DNA from 2 places in the Microbacterium sp. NPDC055502 genome. Region 2 is predicted to be linked to the other one. Evidence: predicted binding sites of a transcription regulator. Region 2 holds the regulator's gene; the other holds the start of a gene.
What was found. Region 2 encodes LexA, which represses DNA repair genes until DNA is damaged. Its sites were predicted from a motif close to TCGAACANNTGTTCGA; they were not measured.

Region 1: recA (recombinase RecA) is a predicted target of LexA. The motif match lies at 8,462-8,477, and genes of this name have one in related genera.

Annotation. Positions count from the first base shown of each region.
Region 1 covers NZ_JBSHKJ010000002.1:344,042-355,806, forward strand. The annotation lists gene ACWH95_RS12630 (SDR family NAD(P)-dependent oxidoreductase) at 1-562, shown strand, start outside; gene ACWH95_RS12635 (NUDIX domain-containing protein) at 568-1,107, opposite strand; gene dapA (4-hydroxy-tetrahydrodipicolinate synthase) at 1,167-2,144, shown strand; gene ACWH95_RS12645 (ribonuclease J) at 2,198-3,874, shown strand; gene ACWH95_RS12650 (DNA translocase FtsK) at 3,942-6,650, shown strand; gene pgsA (CDP-diacylglycerol--glycerol-3-phosphate 3-phosphatidyltransferase) at 6,650-7,225, shown strand; gene ACWH95_RS12660 (CinA family protein) at 7,222-7,731, shown strand; gene ACWH95_RS12665 (helix-turn-helix domain-containing protein) at 7,852-8,160, shown strand; gene ACWH95_RS12670 (DUF3046 domain-containing protein) at 8,179-8,403, shown strand; gene recA (recombinase RecA) at 8,675-9,721, shown strand; gene ACWH95_RS12680 (regulatory protein RecX) at 9,835-10,575, shown strand; gene miaB (tRNA (N6-isopentenyl adenosine(37)-C2)-methylthiotransferase MiaB) at 10,623-11,765, shown strand, end outside.
Region 2 covers NZ_JBSHKJ010000003.1:194,059-205,823, reverse strand. The annotation lists gene ACWH95_RS17300 (hypothetical protein) at 1-79, opposite strand, end outside; gene ACWH95_RS17295 (MinD/ParA family ATP-binding protein) at 336-1,202, shown strand; gene hisH (imidazole glycerol phosphate synthase subunit HisH) at 1,251-1,886, opposite strand; gene hisB (imidazoleglycerol-phosphate dehydratase HisB) at 1,883-2,500, opposite strand; gene ACWH95_RS17280 (histidinol-phosphate transaminase) at 2,497-3,591, opposite strand; gene ACWH95_RS17275 (LysM peptidoglycan-binding domain-containing protein) at 3,626-3,994, opposite strand; gene lexA (transcriptional repressor LexA) at 4,283-4,975, shown strand; gene metE (5-methyltetrahydropteroyltriglutamate--homocysteine S-methyltransferase) at 5,031-7,343, opposite strand; gene ACWH95_RS17260 (methylenetetrahydrofolate reductase) at 7,366-8,313, opposite strand; gene ACWH95_RS17255 (S9 family peptidase) at 8,501-10,369, shown strand; gene smpB (SsrA-binding protein SmpB) at 10,379-10,855, opposite strand; gene ftsX (permease-like cell division protein FtsX) at 10,918-11,765, opposite strand, start outside.

The DNA.
Region 1 (11,765 bases), on a different contig from region 2:
GCGCGTCGCCGAGCGCCTGCGGGACACGTCCGATCCCGTCGATCTGCTCGTGAACAACGCCGGCTTCGGACTGCCGTTGCAGTTCGCGGACAACGACATCGACGACGAGGTGCGGCACCTGCGTGTCCACGTGGAGGCATCGATGCGCCTCATGCACGCCGCACTCCAGAGCATGCGCGGCCGCGGAGGACGCATCATCAACGTCGCGTCGGTCGCCGGGTTCATCTCCCGGTCGACGTACTCGGCATGCAAGGCGTGGCTGATCGGCTTCAGCCGCTGGGCGAACGCGGAGTACGCGCGCGACGGCGTGACGGTCACGGCGCTCTGCCCCGGCTTCACGCACACGTCCTTCCACGAGCGCATGGGCCTCGCGGTGGGGCAGGAGGGGGTTCCGGGTCTCCTGTGGCTCGACGCCCCGTCGGTGGTGCGCACCGGTCTTCGCGATGCCGCCCGTGGGAAGCCCGTGTCGATCCCATCGCTCCGCTACAAGGTCGTTGTCGCGGTCGCCCGCGTGCTCCCGCAGTCGCTGACCTCCGCCGTGGCGCGGCGCGGGCGCGTCTGAGGGTCTCAGCGGAAGCGTCCGAGCCGGATGCCGGCCAGGGCGAGGGCGGCGATGGTCTCTCCATCGGTGATCCGTCCATCCGTGGTCATCGCGAGGGCGTCGGCGAACGGCACCCACGAGACCGACTCGATGCCCTCCTCGGCCCGGGTGCCGGTCGCTTCGTCCACACGACGGATCGCGCGTGCCAGGAACACGTGCTCCGTCGCGACGGCGATCCCGTTGAGGGCGTTCATGGTGCCGAGCTCGGTCCAGTCGTCGGCCGTGTGACCGGTCTCCTCGAGGAACTCGCGGCGGGCGGCCACGAGCGGTTCTTCGCCGTCGGTGCCCCCCGCAGGGATCTCGAGCGACGGCCCCACGGTGTACCGGTCAAGAGTGACGAGGCAGACGCGGTCGTCGGCGTCGACCGCGACCACGAACACGGCGGGGTGCTGCATCTCGACGACGCCGTAGATCCCTCGGCCGCTCGGACCGGTGACCTGGTCCTCGCGTACGCGGATCCAGGGGTTCTCGTAGGCGAGGCGCGACGCGTGCGTGATCCATCCCATGGCGTGAGCCTAGGCGGCGCGGTCCGCGGCCGCGCCACGTGACCCGATACGCTGGTGTCATGACGCACTCGGGCAACCCTTTCGGACAGGTTCTCGTCGCGCTCGTCACTCCGATGACGGCCGACGGCGAAGTCGACTGGCCCGCCGTCGAGAAGCACATCGATGACGTGATCACCGCGGGAGCGGACGGCATCGTCGTGACGGGAACGACCGGCGAGACCTCGACCCTGACGGACCCCGAGAAGCTGAAGCTGGTCGAGGTCGGCAAGTCGGTCTCCGCCGGCCGCGCCAAGATCATCACCGGCGGTGGATCGAACGAGACCGCGCACGCGATCGAGCTCTACAAGGCCAGCGAGAAGGCCGGTGCCGACGGCATCATGATCGTCACGCCGTACTACAACAAGCCGACGCAGGCCGGCATCCTGACGCACTTCCGCCTCGTCGCGGACGCCACGGACCTTCCGGTCATCCTGTACGACATCCCCGGTCGTACGGGCGTTCCGATCAAGTACGAGACGATCCTCCGCCTCGCGAAGCACCCGAACATCCTCGCCGTGAAGGACGCCAAGGGAGACTTCTCCGAGGTGAGCCGCGTGCTCAACCAGACCGATCTGATGTACTTCTCGGGCGATGACGCGAACGTCCTGCCGCATCTCGCGATCGGTGCGACAGGGCTCATCGGGGTCACGGCCAACATCACGGCCACGCCCTACCGCACGATCGTGGATGCGGTGAACCGGGGCGACCTCGCCACCGCCACCGCCGAGCACAAGCGCCTCGAGCCTCTGGTGCGCGCCGTCATGACGCATGTCCCCGGCACGGTCGCGGCGAAGTACATCCTGCACGGGCTCGGTCGCATCTCGAGCCCGCGCGTCCGGCTGCCTCTGGTGGGCCCGGAGGAGTGGGAGGCCGCGCTGATCGAGGACGAGCTCGATCTGGTCGCCGGGGTTCCCGGTGCGGACTTCTCGAACTTCCGTCCCGACCGCAACGCGGCCGCGGGCGGCGCCCTGCCGAAGGTGCACGGCACGACGCGCTGAGTCGCGTCCCCATGAACGAACGGACGCGCGAAGTGTCCGACTGAGGAGACAGCATGTCCATTCCCCTGGCCGAACCGTCCGCTCTCGACGAAGGAACGCTGCGGGTCATCCCGGTCGGCGGCCTCGGCGAGGTCGGCCGCAACATGACCGTGTTCGAGTACGACGGCAAGATCCTGATCGTCGATTGCGGCGTGCTGTTCCCCGAGGAGCACCAGCCCGGCGTCGACCTGATCCTGCCCGACTTCGAGCCCATCCGCGACCGTCTCGACGACATCGTCGGCGTGGTGCTCACGCACGGGCACGAGGACCACATCGGCGCCGTGCCGTACCTGCTGCGCCTGAAGAGCGACATCCCCCTGATCGGCTCCGGCCTGACGCTCGCGCTCGTCGAGGCGAAGCTCAAGGAGCACCGCATCAAGGCGTTCACCCTCACCGTCAAGGAGGGGCAGAAGGAGAGGGTCGGGCCGTTCGACCTCGAGTTCGTGGCCGTCAACCACTCCATCCCCGACGCGCTCGCCGTCGCGATCCGCACGCCGGCGGGCATGGTGCTCGCGACGGGCGACTTCAAGATGGATCAGCTGCCGCTGGACGGCCGGATCACCGACCTGCGCGCGTTCTCGCGGCTGGGGGAGGAGGGCGTCGACCTCTTCCTCGTCGACTCCACGAACGCCGACGTCCCCGGGTTCACCCCGACCGAGCGCTCGATCGGGCCGGTCCTCGACCAGGTCATCGGCAAGGCCCCGCGCCGCGTCATCGTCGCCAGCTTCTCCAGCCACGTGCACCGCGTGCAGCAGGTGATCGACGCCGCGCACGCGCACGGACGGCGCGTCGCCTTCCTCGGTCGCAGCATGGTGCGCAACATGACCATCGCCGAGCAGCTCGGCTACCTCAAGGTGCCCGCGGGCGTGCTGATCGACTTCAAGAAGGCCCGCGACCTGCCCGACGAGCAGATCGTCTACATGTCGACGGGGTCGCAGGGCGAGCCGATGGCGGTGCTCAGCCGCATGGCGAACCTCGACCACGCGATCGAGGTGAGCGAGGGTGACACGGTCATCCTCGCCTCGAGCCTCATCCCCGGCAACGAGAACGCGGTCTACCGTGTGATCGACGGCCTCACGAAGCTCGGCGCGAACGTGGTCCACAAGGCGAACGCGCGGGTGCACGTGTCCGGCCACGCGGCGGCGGGCGAGCTGCTCTACTGCTACAACATCCTCAAGCCGAAGAACGTCCTCCCGGTGCACGGGGAGTACCGCCACCTGATCGCCAACGCCAAGCTCGCCCAGGACACGGGGATCCCGGAGGAGAACACGATCATCGCCTCCAACGGCACCGTGATCGACCTCAAGGACGGCGTGGCCCGCGTGAGCGGACAGCTCGATCTCGGGTTCGTGTATGTGGACGGCTCCACGGTGGGCGAGATCACCGACGCCGATCTGAAGGACCGGCGGATCCTGGGCGAGGAGGGGTTCATCTCGGTCATCGTCGTGGTGGACGCGGCGACCGGTCGCATCATCTCCGGCCCCGAGATCCACGCCCGCGGCGTGGCGGAGGACGACTCGGTCTTCGACGACGTCGCGCCGAAGATCGTCGCCGCGCTCAAGGAGGCTTCGGGCAACGGCGTGCGCGACACGCACGCCCTCTCCCAGGTCGTGCGCCGTACGATCGGCCGCTGGGTTAACCAGAAGCTCCGTCGCCGTCCGATGATCGTGCCCCTCGTCATCGAGGCCTGACCCCGGATAGCCGCGGAAAGCCGCGTCATTGCGCGGAGATGTCGGCTGTTGGACGTAGCGTGGGAGCATGGCCAGGAGCACCACGAAGACCGAGCGCGCGTCGACGACCGCGTCGTCGCGCCCCAAGCGGCAGTCGGCTTCCAAGGCGGCGCCGGCACCCAAGAAGTACGTCGACGAAGCGGACAAGCCTCCGGTCGCCGTCCGCGCCTGGAACGGCCTGGCGCACGCGGTCGGCGGGCTCTTCCGTGCGTTCGGGCCGGAGACGCTCGAGAAGGACGACCGTCGCGACGGCTTCCCGTTCTTCCTGGTGATCCTGGCGGTGCTGGGCGCCGTCAACGAGTGGTTCTTCATCGGCAACGAGATCGCGGCGAACATCAGCGCCTATTCGGTCGGTCTGTTCGTCGGCCGGGTCGCGTTCATCATGCCGGTGCTGTTGCTCCTCCTGGCCGGCTGGCTCTTCCGGCACCCCTCCTCCGTTCACGACAACGGGCGCATCGGGATCGGCTTCGGCCTGTTCGTGCTGGCGCTGTCGGCGATCTTCCATGTGGCCGGACCGCGGCCCCATCCGAACCAGGGGATGCCGGCTCTGAGCGAATCGGGCGGTCTCCTCGGCTGGCTCCTCGGACAGCCGGTCTCCTACCTCACCGACATCCCCGCCTACGTGCTGCTGTCGCTGCTGGTCGTCCTCAGCATCCTGATCCTGACCAAGACTCCGCCGAACCGCATCGGTTCGCGTCTCGGCGACCTCTACGCGTGGATGTTCGACGCGGAGCGCCCGGAGAAGCCGACGAAGGACGCGGCGGCGATCGACGAGGCCGACAAGGTCGACGATCCCGACGTGCTGCCCTGGTGGCGCCGGAACAAGACGGGCCGCGAGGAGGATCCGGACGAGGGGACGCTCGGTTCCGACGACATCACGGCACTGCTCACCACGAACGAGCCGACGCCCGCGTACGACCAGGCGATCACGGTCGCCAATCCTTCGGAGGCAGCCACTGAGGTGCTCTCCGACGTCCGGTCCATCGCCGACTCCCTCGCTGAGCAGCAGACCACGGCCCTCCTCGACGACGAGTCCGACACGGGCGAGATGCCCGAGCTCCCCGGGCTCGACGGCTTCGGTACCGAAGGGCCGGGGGAGCGGGGGCTACAGGCTCCGGTCGCTCCGTACACCCTGCCGTCGCCCGGCGTGCTCTCTGAGGGGCCGCCCTCGGTCGCGCGTTCCGACGCGAACGACCGCATCGTCGAGCAGATCACCAGCGTCCTCGACCAGTTCAAGGTCGACGCCAAGGTCACCGGCTTCTCCCGCGGCCCAACGGTCACGCAGTACGAGGTCGAGGTCGGCCACGGCGTCAAGGTCGAGAAGATCCTCCAGCTCAGCAACAACTTCGCCTACGCCGTCGCCTCGAACGACGTCCGCATCCTCTCTCCGATCCCTGGCAAGAGCGCGATCGGCATCGAGATCCCGAACACCGACCGGGAGACGGTCGCCCTCGGCGACGTGCTGCGTTCCGCCGCGGCCCAGAAGAGCACCCACCCGCTCACGATCGGCGTCGGCAAGGACGTGGGCGGCAACTTCGTCGTCGCGAACCTCGCCAAGATGCCGCACCTCCTCGTGGCCGGCTCCACCGGCTCGGGTAAGTCGAGCTTCGTGAACTCGATGATCACGAGTCTGCTGATGCGCGCTCGCCCGGCGGATGTGCGCATGGTGCTGATCGACCCGAAGCGCGTGGAGCTCACGAGCTATGCCGGGGTTCCGCACCTCATCACCCCCATCATCACGAACCCCAAGAAGGCGGCTGAGGCGCTGCAGTGGGTCGTGAAGGAGATGGACATGCGCTACGACGACCTCGCGTCGTTCGGCTTCCGTCACATCGACGACTTCAACCGGGCGGTCCGCGCCGGGGAGGTCGAGGTGCCGGTGGGCAGCGAGCGGGTGCTCAAGCCCTATCCGTACCTCCTCGTCGTGGTGGACGAGCTCGCCGACCTCATGATGGTCGCGCCGCGTGACGTCGAGGATTCGATCGTCCGCATCACCCAGCTGGCCCGTGCCTCCGGGATCCACCTCGTCCTCGCCACGCAGCGTCCGAGCGTCGACGTCGTCACCGGTCTCATCAAGGCCAACGTGCCGTCCCGGCTCGCGTTCGCGGTCACGAGCGTCACCGACAGCCGCGTGATCCTCGACAGCCCCGGCGCCGACAAGCTGATCGGTCAGGGAGACGCGCTCTTCTCGCCGATGGGCTCGTCGAAGCCCTTCCGCCTGCAGGGTGCGTGGGTGGACGAGAAGGAGATCGACGCCGTCGTCAAGCACGTCACGCGTCAGGCTCGACCGGAGTACCGCGCCGATGTGCAGGAGGCGATGGAGCCGAGCAAGAAGAAAGAGGTCGACGAGGACATCGGCGACGACCTCGAGCTCCTCCTCGCCGCGGCCGAGCTCATCATCTCGTCGCAGTTCGGATCCACGTCGATGCTGCAGCGCAAGCTCCGCGTCGGGTTCGCGAAGGCCGGCCGGCTCATGGATCTGCTCGAGTCGCGTGAGGTCGTCGGCCCGTCGGAGGGGTCGAAGGCCCGCGACGTGCTGGCCACCCCGGAGCAGCTGCCGCAGGTCATGGCCCGCCTTCGCGGTGAGGACGTGCCCGCGTCCGCTCCGAGCGCCGGCGCACCGGCCGCCGCACCTCCGTCGCCCGAGCGCGACCCGATCGCGGGGCAGTACGACGGGCTTCCGGTCGTGGAGGCGGAAGGCGATGAAGACGCCTGGGGCCTGACGGGACGCGACTGATGGCCATTTCCCGGCAGCTCCCCAACGCGATCACGGTGGCGCGGATCCCGCTCGCGGTGGTCTTCTTCGTTCTCCTGCTCCTCGGTGGCACCTATGGAATCCCGGATCCGGTGGTGCGTTGGATCGCCGGCATCCTCTTCATCGTGGCCATCTCGACCGACTGGGTCGACGGGTATCTCGCGCGTCGCTACGACATTGTGAGCGACTTCGGGAAGCTGTGGGATCCGATCGCCGACAAGCTCCTCACGGGGGCCGGCTTCATCGGGCTGGCCATTCTGGGCGAGGTCAACTGGTGGATCGTGATCGTGATCCTCGTCCGCGAGTGGGGGATCACGATCCATCGTCTGGTGGTCGCGAGCGAGCATGTCGTCGCTGCCGCCTGGATGGGCAAGATCAAGACCGCGTTCCAGGGCGTGGCCCTCGGCTGGGCGTTGTTGCCGCTTCACGTGTGGATCGGTCTCGGTCCGTGGACGACCATCACCTTCGTGCTCATGCTGATCGTGCTCGTCCTCACGGTGGTCAGCGGAATCGACTACATCGTGGCGCAGGTACGCGGTTCGCGACAGCAGTCATGACGTCGTTCACCCCTGAGATGGTCGTGGGCGCCCTGCGCGCGCGCGGCTGGACGCTCGGGGTCGCCGAGTCGCTGACCGGCGGCGCGGTCTGCGCGGCGCTGGTCGCCGTTCCCGGAGCCTCCGTCGTTCTCCTCGGCGGCGTGGTCGCGTATGCGACGCCGGTCAAGCATTCGCTGCTCGGGGTGGACGCCGAGCTGCTCGCGACACAGGGACCCGTCCATCCCGAGGTGGCGCGGCAGATGGCCGAGGGGGTTCGCCACGCCGTCGCCGTCGACGGACGGTCGGCGGACGTCGGTATCTCCACCACCGGGATCGCCGGGCCGCAGTCGCCGGACGGTCAGCCGGTCGGGACCGTCCATCTGGGCGTCGTCACTCCGAAGGGCACTCGCACGGAGGCGTTCGTCTTCGACGGCGACCGAGCGGCGGTACGCGCGCAGTCGGTGGCGATGCTGGTGCGAATGCTGGCTGAGGCGGTCGGGGAATACGAGCCGTCAGCCGAAGGTTGATACCGATGTGCTCACATTCAAACCACAGAGTGCAAGGGTAGATTCTGTGCAGGCCAGGAGGGCTAGACTGGCTGTCTCTTCGAGGGGAACCTCGATCGAACACATGGGGAGGAGGTTCCGATGATTCTTGTACGACAGGAAATCGGCGATGTGCTGAGGGACTTCCGCCTGCAGAAGGGGCGCACCCTCCGGCAGGTCGCAAGCAAGGCGTCCGTCGCGCTCGGCTACCTCAGCGAGGTCGAACGCGGACAGAAGGAGGCGTCGAGCGAGATCCTCGCCTCGGTCGCGGAGGCCCTCGACGTTCCCATCTCCACCATCATGCGCGAGGTCGGGGATCGCATCTCCGTCCTCGAGGGCATCCAGGTCTTCCCCGACGTCGTTCCCGACGATCTGGTCGCCTCGGTCGAGCCCGAGCTCTCGCTGCACTGACCACTCGGCCGGGTGACGATGCGACGTAGCGAATTCCTTCGCGCCGTCGACGCGGAGTTCCAGGCGCGAGGGCCGTCACTGGTGAACGACCTCAGTCTGACGGCGGTCAACGGCCGTACCGCGAGCGAAGCGCTGGCGGACGGCGTGCCGCCCCGGGAGATCTGGCTCGCTCTGTGCGAGGAGATGGATGTTCCGCTGTCTCGGCGGCACGGCGTCGGACGGCTGGAGCCGCGGAGCCGCTGAGTTGCTGCTCTCGTTCTCCGCGCTGTGCGGAACTCCGACACGCCGCGTTGCGCTGTTGTCGAAAATCTGTTCGAACCGGGCGTAGTCTTCTGCACAAGTGGTTTCGATGCCTGGATCATCACAGACCTCGGGTGGGCCGATGCAATGTCGGTGGCTCGTCCTAGCGTGAGGACCAGGCTGAAGAAGCCACACGCCTTGTCGGAGAGTTCCTTCCAGCCGGAAGAGCCGCGACAGCCTACAGGCGGCATCACACGCGCAGAAGGAGCACACCATGCCATCACCCGCCGACCGCGAGAAGTCCCTCGAGACCGCCCTCGCGCAGATCGACCGTCAGTTCGGAAAGGGCTCGGTCATGCGGCTGGGCAGCGATGAGCGCGCCCCCGTTGCAGTCATCCCCACCGGCTCCATCGCCCTCGACGTCGCCCTCGGGGTCGGAGGCCTGCCGCGTGGCCGCATCGTGGAGATCTACGGCCCGGAGTCCTCGGGTAAGACCACACTCACCCTGCACGCCATCGCCAATGCGCAGCGCGCGGGCGGTATCGCGGCGTTCATCGACGCGGAGCACGCGCTCGACCCCGACTACGCCGCGAAGCTGGGCGTCGACATCGATTCCCTGCTGGTGTCGCAGCCGGACACCGGTGAGCAGGCGCTGGAGATCGCCGACATGCTCGTGCGGTCCGGTGCCATCGATCTCATCGTCGTCGACTCGGTCGCGGCCCTCGTGCCGCGAGCCGAGATCGAGGGTGAGATGGGCGACTCCCACGTGGGTTTGCAGGCCCGGCTCATGTCGCAGGCGCTGCGCAAGCTGACGGGTGGGCTCAACCAGACCAACACCACGATGATCTTCATCAACCAGCTGCGCGAGAAGATCGGCGTCTTCTTCGGATCGCCCGAGACCACCGCCGGTGGAAAGGCGCTCAAGTTCTACGCCTCCGTGCGCATGGACATCCGACGGATCGAGACCCTCAAAGACGGAACCGACGCCGTCGGCAACCGTACGCGGGTCAAGATCGTCAAGAACAAGATGGCCCCGCCGTTCAAGCAGGCGGAGTTTGACATCCTCTACGGCGTGGGGATCTCTCGCGAGGGCAGCCTGATCGATTTCGGCGTGGAGCACGGGATCGTCAAGAAGTCTGGCTCGTGGTACACCTACGACGGCGACCAGCTGGGGCAGGGCAAGGAGAACGCGCGCACGTTCCTTCTCAACAACCCCGACATCGCCCTCGCCATCGAGACGCAGATCAAGCAGAAGCTCGGCATCGGTGCGCAGCCCGCGCCCGCGTCTGCGGACGAGCTCGCTGAGCGTCGCCCGGCCTGATGAACGAGCAGCGTGGGGGCGATCCGGAACGGATCGCCCCCATCATCCCGCTCTTCGGAGGGGCGCCATCTCGGCAGCCCTCACGACGGCCTACCCCGCCCGATCATTCGGGGGTGGACGCGCCGGCATCGACTGACGGCGCCGCGTCGTGGCGCTCGACCTGGCATCAGGCGCCGTCCGACTTCCCGCAGGAACCCGACGCGGGCACGCCGAGCGAACGGCATCCCGCACGCGGTCGACGCGGGCGATCGACAGCGGGCACCCCGGTCCCTCGGCTGCGCGCGATCGACGAGGGGACGCTCGGCGGGGCGGATGCCGAGCGGGGAGACGAGGACGGTCCCACCACGGAGGAGGTCCGTGTCGCGGCCGAAGAATCTCTGCTCCGCAAGCTTCGCACCCGCTCGTTGTCCGTCTCCGAAGCGCGCCTGGTCTTGAGAGGCCACGGGGTGGAGGCGAACGACGTCGACGACCTGATCGAGGATTTCTGCCGTCGCGGTTACCTCGACGACGCGGTGCTCGCCGAGATGCTCGTGACCTCGGGCGCCGAACGCAAGGGGCAGGGGCGTGTCGCGCTGTCCCGCGCGCTCGCCCAGCGCGGGATCCCGCGAGAGGTGATCCATGCGGCGCTGGAGGAACTCCCTGACGACGATGCGGAGCGGGCGCTGGAGTTCGCTCGCACCAAGGCGCGGTCTCTCAGCCGACTCGACGCCGACACGGCGCTTCGTCGCCTCACGGGTCAGCTGGCGCGGCGTGGTTATGCCGGATCGGTCGCGATGACCGCCGCCAAGACGGCGCTGCGCGAGGCGTCGTCCGGTGGTTCCGGGTCCGGCGTGCGCTTCGTGGATTCCGACTGAGGGCGCCGCCCTGAGCGCGGTGACGGGGCTCGTACAATGGACAGATCATGACTATCCCCCGCAGTGAACCGACGATCATCAGCGCCTCATCGGCGGCCGTCGACGACGACGGGCGACAGCGATCGTATGAGGTGCGTACCTTCGGGTGCCAGATGAACGTGCACGACTCCGAGCGGCTGTCCGGTTCGCTCGAGAGCGCGGGCTACGTCCCTGCGCCCGCGGGCAGTGAAGCCGACGTCGTCATCATCAACACCTGCGCCGTGCGCGACAATGCGGCGGGCAAGTTGTACGGCACTCTCGGACACCTCGCCGCGGTGAAGCGTCGGAAGGCGGGCATGCAGATCGCCGTCGGTGGCTGTCTCGCACAGATGGACAAGCAGGCGGTGCTCGACAAGGCGCCGTGGGTCGATGTCGTCTTCGGAACGCACAACATGGGCTCCCTGCCCGGCCTCCTCGAGCGCGCCCGCCACAACGGAGACGCGGAGCTGGAGATCCTCGAGTCGCTCGAGGTGTTCCCGTCCACGCTTCCGACCAAGCGCGACTCCGCCCACAGCGGTTGGGTGTCGATCTCGGTCGGCTGCAACAACACCTGCACGTTCTGCATCGTTCCGAGCCTTCGTGGCAAGGAGAAGGACCGCCGCCCGGGCGACATCCTCAACGAGATCCGGCTGCTGGTCGAGGACGGCGCGATCGAGGTCACCCTGCTCGGCCAGAACGTCAACTCGTATGGTGTGGAGTTCGGAGACCGCCAGGCCTTCGGCAAGCTGCTGCGCGCGGCCGGGCAGATCGAGGGCCTGGAGCGGATCCGATTCACGAGTCCGCATCCGGCCGCCTTCACCGACGACGTGATCGACGCGATGGCCGAGACACCGAGCGTGATGCCGCAGCTGCACATGCCGCTCCAGTCGGGTAGCGACCGCATCCTCAAGGCCATGCGGCGTTCGTACCGCAGCGAGCGTTTCCTGGGCATCCTCGATCGGGTGCGGGCACGCATCCCGCACGCGGCCATCACGACCGACATCATCGTCGGGTTCCCGGGTGAGACCGAGGAGGACTTCGAAGACACGATGCGGGTGGTCGAGCAGGCGCGCTTCTCCGGAGCCTTCACGTTCCAGTACTCGATCCGGGAGGGCACACCGGCGGCGACGATGGCGGATCAGGTTCCGAAGGCCGTGGTGCAGGCCCGCTAC
Region 2 (11,765 bases):
CACCGGTACAGACACCGACACAGGCACAGATGCCGCCTGTGGCGCCCACCCCCACCAGCACTCCGGCAGAGATCATCACCCCTGCCCCCGCATCCGCATCCGCATCCGCCGAGTCCCCCGAACCCGTCGCGTCCCCTGCCCACGCATCCGCATCCGCATCCCCCCGGTCCCCCGAACCCGCCGAGTCCCGCGCCGCCGGATCCGCCGACGCGTCCGCGCAGAACGCATCTGCGCACGCCGCATCGTCCGGGCGAAGCCGCCGTCGCTCGCCGCAGCGCGAGACCACGACCCGCCCGTCCTTCCTCACCGAGGAGCTTCCGGCCGAGCCCGCCCGGATGGGGTTCCGCGGCGCCCTCAACCGCATCGGCATGGACTTCGGTCCCGGCTCCGTCGAGGAGGCGTTCCGCCGCGACGAGGCCGCTGTGAGTCGCCAGTGGTCCGGGCCGCGCACGATCGCGATCGTGAACAGCAAGGGCGGCGCGGGGAAGACACCCACCACAGCGCTTCTCGCCGCGGTGTTCGCCCGGTTCGGGGGTGCGGGCGTGCTCGCCTGGGACAACCACCAGACGCGCGGGACCCTCGGCTGGCGCACGGAATCGGCATCACACCGCAACACCCTGCGGGAGATGCTCTCCGACAGCAGCCGCCTGATCAGCCCGGGCGCCCAAGCCGCTGACCTGGCGGACTACGTTCATCACCAGCCGCGCGACCGTTTCGACGTCCTCCGCTCGCAGCCGCCACGCCTGGCACACGACGATCGCCTGGGCCCGGCCGAGGTCGACGTGCTGCACACGGTGGCCTCCCGGTTCTACCGACTCATCTTCGTCGACTCGGGCAACGATGAGACCGACCCGCTGTGGCGCCGGATGATCGACCACACGGATCAGCTCGTGGTCGCGACCACCTCCCGCGGAGACCACGCCGAGGCCGGGGCCCTCCTGCTCGAAGCCCTCGCCGAACGCGACGAGCGCTCGGCTCACCTCGTCGAGCAGGCGGTCGTGATCGTCTCGCAGGCCGATCCCCACGCGACACCGACCGAGATCGGCGCGGTGTCCGACGGGTACCGCTCGCTCTGCCGAGAGGTGCATGCGATCCCGTTCGACCGGGAGATGGTCGACGGCCCGCTGCGCTACACCGCCCTCGCCGGACGGACGCAGCGAGCGTGGCTGTCGGCGGCGGCGGCCGTCGCCAGAGGGCTCTGACGCCGAACGGCCGGACCGGCCGCGTGCGACAGCCCCCGGCTCACGGGCTCAGAGGCTGGTGACCCAGTTGCGCAGCAGCTGGATGCCCGCCTCGCCCGACTTCTCCGGGTGGAACTGCGTCGCCGACAGCGGTCCGTTCTCCACGGCCGCCAGGAAGGGATCGCCGTAGGTGGCCCAGGTCAGCACCGGCTGGGGGAACGGCGGGATCACGTCGAGCTCCCACGACTGCGCCGCGTAGGAGTGCACGAAGTAGAACCGCTCCTCCTCGATGCCGCGGAACAGCACCGTGTCCTCGCCGGGGTCGACCGTGTTCCAGCCCATGTGCGGCAGCACGGGAGCGTTGAGCTCGGTGACCGCGCCCGGCCACTCCCCCAGGCCCGCGGTGTCGTGGCCGCGCTCGACCCCGTGCTCGAACAGCACCTGCATGCCGACGCAGATGCCCAGCACGGGGCGACCGCCCGCGAGACGCCGCCCGATGATCTCGTCGCCCCCGTGCGCGTGCAGCGCATCACGCACGGCCTGGAACGCCCCGACCCCCGGCACGACGAAGCCGTCGGCCTCGAGCGCCTCACTGCGGTCGCGCGTGAGCACCGCGTCGGCACCCGCGGCCACGAGCGCCTTGACCGCGGAGTGCACGTTGCCGGACTCGTAGTCGAAGACCGCGACGCGGGGTGCCGCGCTCACAGGGCCCCCTTGGTGGACGGGATGCCGTCGACGAGCGGGTCGAGCGCCTTCGCCTGACGGAACGCGCGCGCGAAGGCCTTGTACTCCGCCTCGGCGATGTGGTGCGGGTCACGGCCGCCGAGCACGCGCACGTGCACCGTCAGCGCCGCGTTGAACGCGATGGCCTCGAAGGAGTGGCGCACGAGCGAGCCCGTGAAGTGCCCGCCGATGAGGTGCTGCTCGAAACCGACGGGCTCGCCCTCGTGCACGAGGTACGGACGACCGGAGATGTCGACCACGGCCTGCGCCAGCGCCTCGTCGAGCGGCACGAGCGCATCGCCGTAGCGGGAGATGCCCGCCTTGTCACCCAGCGCCTCCAGGATGGCCTGACCCAGCACGATCGAGACGTCTTCCACCGTGTGGTGCGCGTCGATGTGCGTGTCACCGGAGGCGCGGACGGTGAGATCGGTCAGCGAGTGCTTCGCGAACGCCGTCAGCATGTGGTCGAAGAACGGCACGGAGGTGTCGATGCGGCTCACCCCGGTGCCGTCGAGGTTCAGCTCCAGCTCGACGGTCGACTCCGACGTGCTGCGCACGCGACGCGCGGTGCGGGCGGGGTTCGCGGGGGTGGTCATGATGCCGATCCTATCGAGGCCAGGGCGTCCAGGAACGCGGTCGTCTCGGCCTCGGTGCCCGCGCTGACGCGGAGGTGGCCGGGGATGCCGACGTCGCGCACGAGCACACCGCGGTCGTACAACTGCCGCCACGTGGCCTGCGGGTCGGCCACGCCACCGAACAGCACGAAGTTCGACCAGGACTCGTGGGGCGTGTACCCCAGTGCCTCCAGCGTCGCTGTGATGCGGTCGCGCTGCTCGACGATCTCCTCGACCATGCCGAGCATCACGTCGGCGTTGCGCAGCGCCGCCACCGCCGCGGCCTGCGTGAGCGCGCTCAGGTGGTACGGCAGCCGCACGAGGCGGAGCGCGTCGATGAACGCGGGGTCTGCGGCCAGGTAGCCGACGCGCGCTCCGGCGAACGCGAAGGCCTTGCTCATGGTGCGCGACACAGCGAGCCGCGGACGGCCGTCGAGGAGCGTGAGCGCGGACGGCGCGTCGTGCGGTGCGAACTCCTGATACGCCTCGTCGACGATCACCACGCCGCGCGCGGCCTCGTAGACCGCCGCGACGACGTCGAGCCCGAGCGGCGTACCGGTGGGGTTGTTGGGCGAGCACAGGATCACCACGTCGGGGTCGGCGGCGCGCACCTGTTCCGCGGCTTCCTCCGGGGTGATCGAGTAGTCGGGGTGCCGGGTGCCGGCGACCCATGACGCACCCGTGCCCTGCGCGATCAGCGGATACATCGAGTAGGTCGGAGCGAAGCCGAACGCCGTCCGCCCCGGTCCGCCGAACGCCTGCAGGATGTGCTGCAGCACCTCGTTCGAGCCGTTGCCCGCCCAGATCTGCTCGGCCGTGAGCCCGTGACCGAGGTAGTCCGCGAACGCCTCCCGCAGCGTGGTGAACTCCCGGTCGGGATAGCGGTTGACGTCGCGGATCGCCACGGCGATGTCGTCGAGGATGTCGCTGGCGACCTCGTCAGGAACGGGATGCGTGTTCTCGTTGACGTTGAGGGCGATCGGGAGCGGTGCCTGCGGTGCGCCGTACGGAGTGAGTCCGCGCAGATCGTCGCGCAGCGGGAGATCGTTGAGGGAGAGGGTCACCCTATCCATGTTAAGAGGACGAGGCGGCACCGACGGCCATGCGTCACTCCGCGTACTGCGCCGGGATCGCGAGCTCCTGACCGATCTGGATCTCTCCGCCGCGGAGCAGGTTCATGCGGCTGATGTCGCCGATCACGTCGCGCGGGTCGGCCTCGGGAGCGATCGAGCCGGCGATCGACCAGAGGGTGTCACCGGGCATGACCGTGATGGTCTCGACGGCGGCCACGGGCTTGTCGGCACCGGAGGCGATGGCGCTGCCGCCGCTGATCGCCGCGAAGGCGATGCCGACGGCGAGCGGGACGGACGCGACCGCGAGCAGCACACCGCGACCGCGAGCCGTGAGCCGGAGCCGCGTGGCCGGACGGGCCGTGGCGGAGATCGCGGTCGCGGTGCTGAGGCTGATGGTGCTCATGTCTGCTCCTTCACTGTCCCGGCGCCGCGAGGGCCCGGGGAGGTTGGCGTAGCGTTCGCATCCGCGACTCGGCCGGGAGCCGTGAATGCGAAGCTACGTTCCGAAGATATCTTCGAGTTCGAACATCTGTCAAGCTGTCTTCGAAACCCTGTCCACGAATCGTCCGACACGCTCGAACAGATCTTCCAGATCGGCGCGATTCTCGGATACGGTTTCGACAAGGACACCCCACCACGGGCCACCGACATTCGAAGAGCGACGTCGGATCTCACGCACTGAAGGAGCATCATGAGCGAGACCACAGCCCCGGAGTCGGAGGCGCCGCGGACCCGCCGTCGCAAGAGCCTCAGCCCCAAGCAGATGGCGATCCTGGAGGTCATCCAGGCCGCCATCGCCCAGAACGGCTACCCGCCGAGCATGCGCGAGATCGGCGACGCCGTGGGGCTCAAGTCGCTCTCCAGCGTCACGCACCAGCTCGGCCAGCTGGAGCTGAGCGGCTACCTGCGTCGAGACCCGGGCAAGACGCGGGCCATGGAGGTGCTGATCGACCTGCCCGGCACCGGCTCCGGCGCCGAGAACCCGGCCGATGTCACGACTCCCGTCGGCGACGCCGCGCTCGTGCCCCTCGTCGGCCGCATCGCCGCCGGCGTGCCCATCACCGCGGACCAGCAGGTCGAGGAGATCTTCCCGCTCCCCCGGCAGCTCGTCGGCAAGGGCGACCTGTTCATGCTCAAGGTCTCCGGCGAGTCGATGATCGACGCCGCCATCTGCGACGGCGACTGGGTCGTCGTCCGCTCGCAGCACGACGCCGAGAACGGCGAGATCGTCGCGGCGATGCTCGATGGCGAGGCCACCGTCAAGGTGCTCCGTCGCCGCGATGGACACACGTGGCTGCTGCCGCGGAACACCGCCTTCGAGCCCATCCTCGGCGACGAGGCCGTGGTGCTCGGCAAGGTCGTCGCGGTGCTGCGAGCCGTCTGACCCGGACACGACGAAGGCCCTCCCCGATCGCTCGGAGAGGGCCTTCGTCACGTGATCAGACCGAGGCGCCCACCTCGGCGCGCACGCGGCGCGTGGCCTCGACGATGTTCCGCAGCGACGCGGTGGTCTCCTCGTAGCCGCGGGTCTTGAGGCCGCAGTCCGGGTTGACCCAGAGCTGCCGCGTGGGGATCTCCTCCACGGCGCGACGCAGCAGGGACTCCACCTCCTCCACCGCGGGAACCCGCGGGGAGTGGATGTCGTAGACGCCGGGGCCGATGCCGTGGTCGAACCCGGCCTCGGCGATGTCCGCGACGACCTCCATCCGGCTGCGGGCGGCCTCGATGGACGTGACGTCGGCGTCCAGCGCGCGGATCGCGTCGATCACGACACCGAACTCCGAGTAGCAGAGGTGCGTGTGCACCTGCGTGCCCGGTGCTGCCCCACCGGTCGCCAGACGGAACGACGCCACCGACCAGTCCAGGTAGGACGGCTGATCGGCCTTCTTCAGCGGCAGCAGCTCGCGCAGGGCCGGCTCGTCGACCTGGATCACGGCGATGCCCGCCGCCTCGAGGTCGGCGATCTCCTCGCGCAGCGCCAGGGCGACCTGGTTCGCGGTCTCCCCCAGCGGCTGGTCGTCGCGCACGAACGACCACGCGAGGATCGTCACCGGCCCCGTGAGCATGCCCTTGAGGTGCTTCGCGGTGAGCGACTGCGCGTATCCGGACCAGTCGACCGTGATCGGTGCCGGCCGGGAGACGTCGCCCCACAGGATCGACGGGCGTGTGGCGCGGGAGCCGTACGACTGCACCCACCCGTGCTCCGTGACCGCGAAGCCGTCGAGGTTCTCGGCGAAGTACTGCACCATGTCGTTGCGCTCCGGCTCCCCGTGCACCAGCACGTCGAGTCCGAGGTCCTCCTGCAGCGACACGACCGCGGCGATCTCCCGGCGCAGGAAGTCGTCGTAGTCGTCGCGGGGGATCTCACCGCGCGTGAACCGTGCCCGTGCGCGACGGATGTCGGCGGTCTGCGGGAACGACCCGATCGTCGTCAGGGGCAGGACCGGGAGGCCGAGGGCCTCCTGCGCACTCTCCCGCTCCTCGTAGGACACCCGCGAGAAGTCGGCGTCGACGAGCGTCCGCTCGCGCACCGCGCCGTCGCGCACGCCCGGCGCGTCCAGCCGGTCGCGCAGGGCCGCCGAGGCCTCGTCGAGCTCGGCGGCGATCGCCTCGGGACCCTGCGACAGCCCGCGGGCCAGCACGCCGACCTGCTGCACCTTCTGATCGGCGAACGCCAGCCACGACACCAGGCGGGGGTCGAGCGAGGTCTCGTCGGCGACGTCGTGCGGCACGTGCAGCAGCGAGGTCGAGGTGGAGGCCGACACGGCCGCGGCCCCCAGGTCGCGCAGACGCTCGAGCGTGGCGAACGCCGCGGCCAGGTCGCCCCGCCAGATGTTGTGCCCGTCGATCACGCCGCCGACGAGCGTCTTGTCCGCGAGACCCTCCGCCGCGGACGGCACAGCGCCACGGACCAGGTCGACCGCGATCGCCTCGACGGGCGCGGCCGCGAGGACCGGGAACACGGCGTCGAGCGCCGCGTACGGGGCGGCGACGAGGATCGACGGACGGTCCTCCGCTCCCCCGAGCACGGCGAGTGCGCGTTCGGCCGCGGTCGCCAGGGCGGCGGTGTCGGCGGGGAGCGACTCGCTCACGAGCGCCGGCTCGTCGAGCTGCACCCAGGTCGCTCCCGCGGCCCGGAGGCGGGCGAGCAGCTCCCGGTACACGGGGAGCACGTCGTCCAGGCGCGACAGCGGATCGAAGCCCTCGGGGGCGTCGTCCGAGGCCTTCGCGAGCGCCAGCAGGGTGACCGGGCCGACCACGACCGGGCGCGTGGTGAAGCCTGCGGCAGCGGCCTCTGCGACCTCGCGCACGAGCCGGTCGCTGGACAGCGAGAACACCGTCTCCGGACCGATCTCCGGCACGAGGTAGTGGTAGTTCGAGTCGAACCACTTCGTCATCTCCAGCGGCGCGCGCTCCCCCTCGCCCCGCGCGATCGTGAAGTACGCCGGGAGGCCGACCGTGCCGTCGGCGGCGCGCAGGTGCTCGAAGCGCGAGGGGATCCCGCCCACGGTCACCGCGGCGTCGAGCACCTGGTCGTAGAACGAGAAGGACTCCGGGATCGCGGAGTCGTCCCGGCCGAGGCCGAGCGCGGCGAGCCGCTCTCGGGTGGCGGCGCGCAGCTCGGCGGCCGTGCGCTCCAGCTCCTGCTCGTCGATGCGGCCCGCCCAGAACGCCTCGACGGCCTTCTTGAGCTCGCGGCGACGGCCGATGCGGGGGTAGCCGAGGATGGTTCCCTCGGGGAATGCGGTCATGGTGTTTCCTTTCGGCGGGGGTCTAACGGCGCAGAGCCGGGAGGATGCCGGCTTCGGCGAGGACGGTGAGGACGGTCTCGTGCTGGTTGAAGGCGTAGAGGTGCACGCCGGGGGCGCCGCCGGCCACGACCTGCGCGGCCAGGCGCGCGGCCCAGGCGATGCCGATCTCGCGGCGGCCCTCGGCGGTCGGCTCCACGTCGAGGGCGATGGAGAGCTCTCCGGGCAGCTCCTCTCCCGTGAGCTCCAGCACGCGGGAGAGCCGAGCGGGCGAGGTGATGGGCATGATGCCGGGCAGGATCGGGATGGTCACCCCGGACGCGCGGGCACGCTCCACGAAGGCCAGGTAGTCGTCGGCGTGGAAGAACAGCTGTGTGATCGCGAACGTCGCACCGGCGGCCTGCTTCGCGAGCAGGGCCTCCACGTCCTGCGTGCGGTGGGTCGCCCGCGGGTGGCCCTTCGGGAACGCGGCCACCGCGATGTTCACCCTCCGCCGCGGCGCGACCCGGGCGGCACCGGGGATCCCGGGAACCGGCGACTCCTCGTACGGCGCACGCTCGGCCTGCACGCGGTCGATCAGCTGGACGAGCTGGGCCGCGCTCTCCAGGTCGCCGAGGAAGTCCTCGGTCTGCCCGGCGGGCGGGTCGCCCCGCAGGGCGAGGAAGCTGAGGATCCCCGCGTCGAGGAACTCGCGGATGAGCGCGGTCGCCCCGGCGTAGGTGTTGCCGACGCACGTGAGATGAGCGAGGGGCTCGACGTCGGTGTGGGTGCGGATGAAGCGCAGCACGTCGAGCGAGCGCCCCCCGGTGGAGCCGCCGGCACCGTAGGTCACCGACAGGAACTCCGGACTGGCTGCGGCCAGGCGCAGGACGGTCTCGTGCAGCGCCTCCTCGCTCGACGCGTTGCGCGGGGGGTAGAGCTCGAAGGAGAACGGCACGCGGGCGGTGCCGGTGGTGTCGATCTCGGTGGACATCTTCACTCCTGGGGACAGGGGGCCGGGGCGCGCGGACGGCACGGGAGGCGTGTCGTTCGCGGGCGGGTGCCGGGCTCGGCTGTCGCTCCACGCCCTGGACGAACCGGGCGTTTCCAGCAACCTAGAACAGCCCCGCGCGGGCCCGCACGTGTGTGACGCCGTGTGTCGGTCCGCCTAGGCTCGAGGCATGTCGTCGCTGCCCTTCGGTTCCTGGCCCTCCCCCTTCACCGCCGCGTCTGTCGCGACCTCCGCACCGCGCATCGACGGCGCCCGGTTCGCCGGGTCGGAGATCTGGTGGGGCGAGTCCGTGCCGGCCGAAGCCGGACGCGTGACCGTACGCAGCTCCTCCGGCGCCGAGATCCTGCCGGCTCCGTGGAGTGCGCGGTCGCGCGTGCACGAGTACGGCGGCGGGGCGTGGACGGCCGGCGACGGTGCGCTGTTCTTCGTCTCGGGCGCGGATCAGCGCGTGCATCGCCTCGTCCCCGGGGGCGAGCCCGAGCCGCTCACGCCCGCCGGTGCGTCGTACGGCGGACTCCGACTGCAGAGCGGACGACTGCTGGCCGTGCGCGAAGACCTCCGTCCGGACCCGCACCGGCGCGGCATCGTCGAGATCCCGGTGGACGGATCCACGGCCGAGGACGACGGCGCGCTCCGGGTGATCGCGGAGGGCACGGGCTTCTTCGCGCACCCGGCGCTGTCGCCCGACGGCACGCGGGTGGCCTGGGTCGAGTGGCACGAGCGGACGATGCCGTGGGACGAGGCGCAGCTCGCGATCGCGTCGCTCGCCGACGGCGAGATCGTGCGCATCGCGTCGTCCGCCGCCCTGCAGCCGGAGTGGCTCGACGACACCGCGCTCGTGTACGCCGACGACGCGTCCGGGCGCTGGCAGGTGCAGCGCCTTCACGTCGACGGCGTGACACCCGTAGCCGCGCCGATCGCCCTGACCGGGACCGACGCCGACACCGGCTACGGCCTGTGGGTGCTGGGCAACCGGTGGTTCCAGCCGCTGGCGGACGGACGCGTGGTCGCCGCGCGCACGAACGGCCGCGACGAGGTGCACGTGCTCCCGGCGGACGGCACGACGAGCACCGCGCTGGACCTCCCCGCCGACGGGCACGTGAGCGTGGACGACGTGTCCGGCTCCCGCGTGCTGCTCAGCGGCAACAGCTCGGGCACCACGCCCGGGGTGTGGTGCGTCGACCTCGACTCGGGCCGCGTGGAGGCTGTGGCGGGCGGGGTCCCGTCCGATCCGGAGTGGATGCCCGGCGCGCAGCCGATCGTGGTGGACGGCGCGCACGGCTCGGTGCACGCGTTCGCCTACCCGCCCGCGAACCCCGCGCACACCGCGGCTCCCGGCGAGCTTCCGCCGTACGTCGTGTTCGTCCACGGAGGACCGACGGCGCATGTGACGGGGGCCGCGTCGTCCGAGGTCGCGTTCTTCACGAGCCGCGGCATCGGCGTGCTCGACGTGAACTACGGCGGCTCCACCGGCTACGGCCGCGCCTACCGCGACCGCCTCGTCGGGCAGTGGGGCGTGGTCGACGTGGACGACGTGGTCGCCGCCGCGCGGGGCCTGGCCGATGCGGGGCTCGCCGATCCCGCGCGCATCGCGATCCGCGGCGGTTCGGCCGGCGGCTGGACCGTTCTGTCGGCGCTGGTGCGGGGCGGGACCTTCGCGGCGGGCATCAGCCGCTACGGTGTGGCGGACCTGCGCCTGCTGGCCGCCGAGACGCACGACTTCGAGGCGCCGTACCTCGACGGTCTGGTCGGGCGGCTGCCGGAGGACGAGCACGTGTACGTCGAGCGTTCACCCCTCACGCACGCCGACCGGATCGACGTGCCCGTGCTGCTGCTCCAGGGCGGCGAGGACCGCGTGGTGCCTCCGTCGCAGTCCGAGGCGATCCGCAACGCCCTCGCCGCGAACGGCATCGAGCACGAGTACGCGCTGTATCCGGCCGAGGGGCACGGCTTCCGCAGCGCGGAGAACATCGTGGACGCTCTGCAGCGCGAGCTCGCGTTCCTCGGCCGCGTGTTCGGCTTCACCCCGGCGCCCTGACGGCGCGGGCTACTCGCCGACGCGGTTGCGCAGGCGCATGGCCCGCTCGGCCTCGCGCGTGTCCTGCCGCTCGCGCAGCGTCTGCCTCTTGTCGTACTCGCGCTTTCCCTTCGCGAGAGCGATCTCGACCTTGGCCCTGCCGTCGGAGAAGTAGAGCTTCAGCGGGATCAGGGTGTAACCACCGGCCGAGACCGCGTGGGAGAGCTTGGCGATCTCCTCACGGTGCAGCAGCAGCTTGCGGATGCGCTTGGCGGAGTGGTTGGTCCAGTGCCCCTGCGAGTACTCCGGGATGTGCACGGCGTCGAGGAACACCTCGTTCCCCTTGACGAACGCGTATCCGTCGCTGAGGTTCGCGCGCCCCTGACGGAGTGACTTGACCTCGGTGCCGGTGAGCACCATTCCCGCCTCGTACGACTTCTCGATGGTGTAGTCGTGACGCGCGCGACGATTGGTCGCGACGACCTTCTCCCCGCGTTCCCTGGGCATGATGCTCTCCTGTTGCCGTGACGAGCTCGACCGAGGATCCGGCCGAGCAGCCTTTCAGGGTATCAGGTGCGCAGCCAGCGACGGATCGCGAAGCCGGCCGACAGCGCCGCCAGCACGACGCCGATCCCCACCAGCACGGGCACCACGAGGAACGCGTCGTTCATGGTGACCCAGGTCGTGATGAACGGGACCCGCCCGCGCAGGTAGCCGTTGACGCCGAAGTGCACCCCGGCGACGACCGCCGCGCACGCGAGCGCCGAGCCGAGGAAGGCCGCGAAGACGCCCTCCAGCACGAACGGCGTCTGGATGAACCGGTTGGACGCGCCCACCAGGCGCATGATCCCGATCTCCTTGCGTCGCGCGTAGGCCGATAGTCGGATGGTCGTCCCGATCAGGAGGGTCGCGGCGATCAGCATCAGCACGGCGATCCCGACCGCGATGTAGGTCGCGACGGTGAGCGCGGAGAACAGCGGCTCGAGGTACTGCAGCTGGTCCTGCACCTGCTCCACGCCCGCCTGTCCGCTGAACGCCTCGGCGAGCACCTGCGACTGCCCCGGATCCTTCATCGTGACGAAGAACACCTCGAACGCCTGGTCGGGCGTGAGCACGCTCGCCTGCTCCTCGCCCACCTGCTCGACGAGCTTGGCGTACGTCTCCTCTTTGGTGTCGAACGTCATGGAGCTGATCAGCGGCGCCAGCGCGTCGCCCTCGAGCTGGGCGCGCACCGCGGCGACCTGCTCCTCGCTGGCGGCGCCGTCGACGCAGGTGTCCGACTCCGACACCGCCGAGCACATGTACACCGCCACCTGGGCACGCTCGGCCCAATAGCCCCGCATCACGCCGATCTGGGACTGCATGAGGATCGCCGCGCCCACGAAGGTCAGCGACACGAACGTCACCAGCACGACGG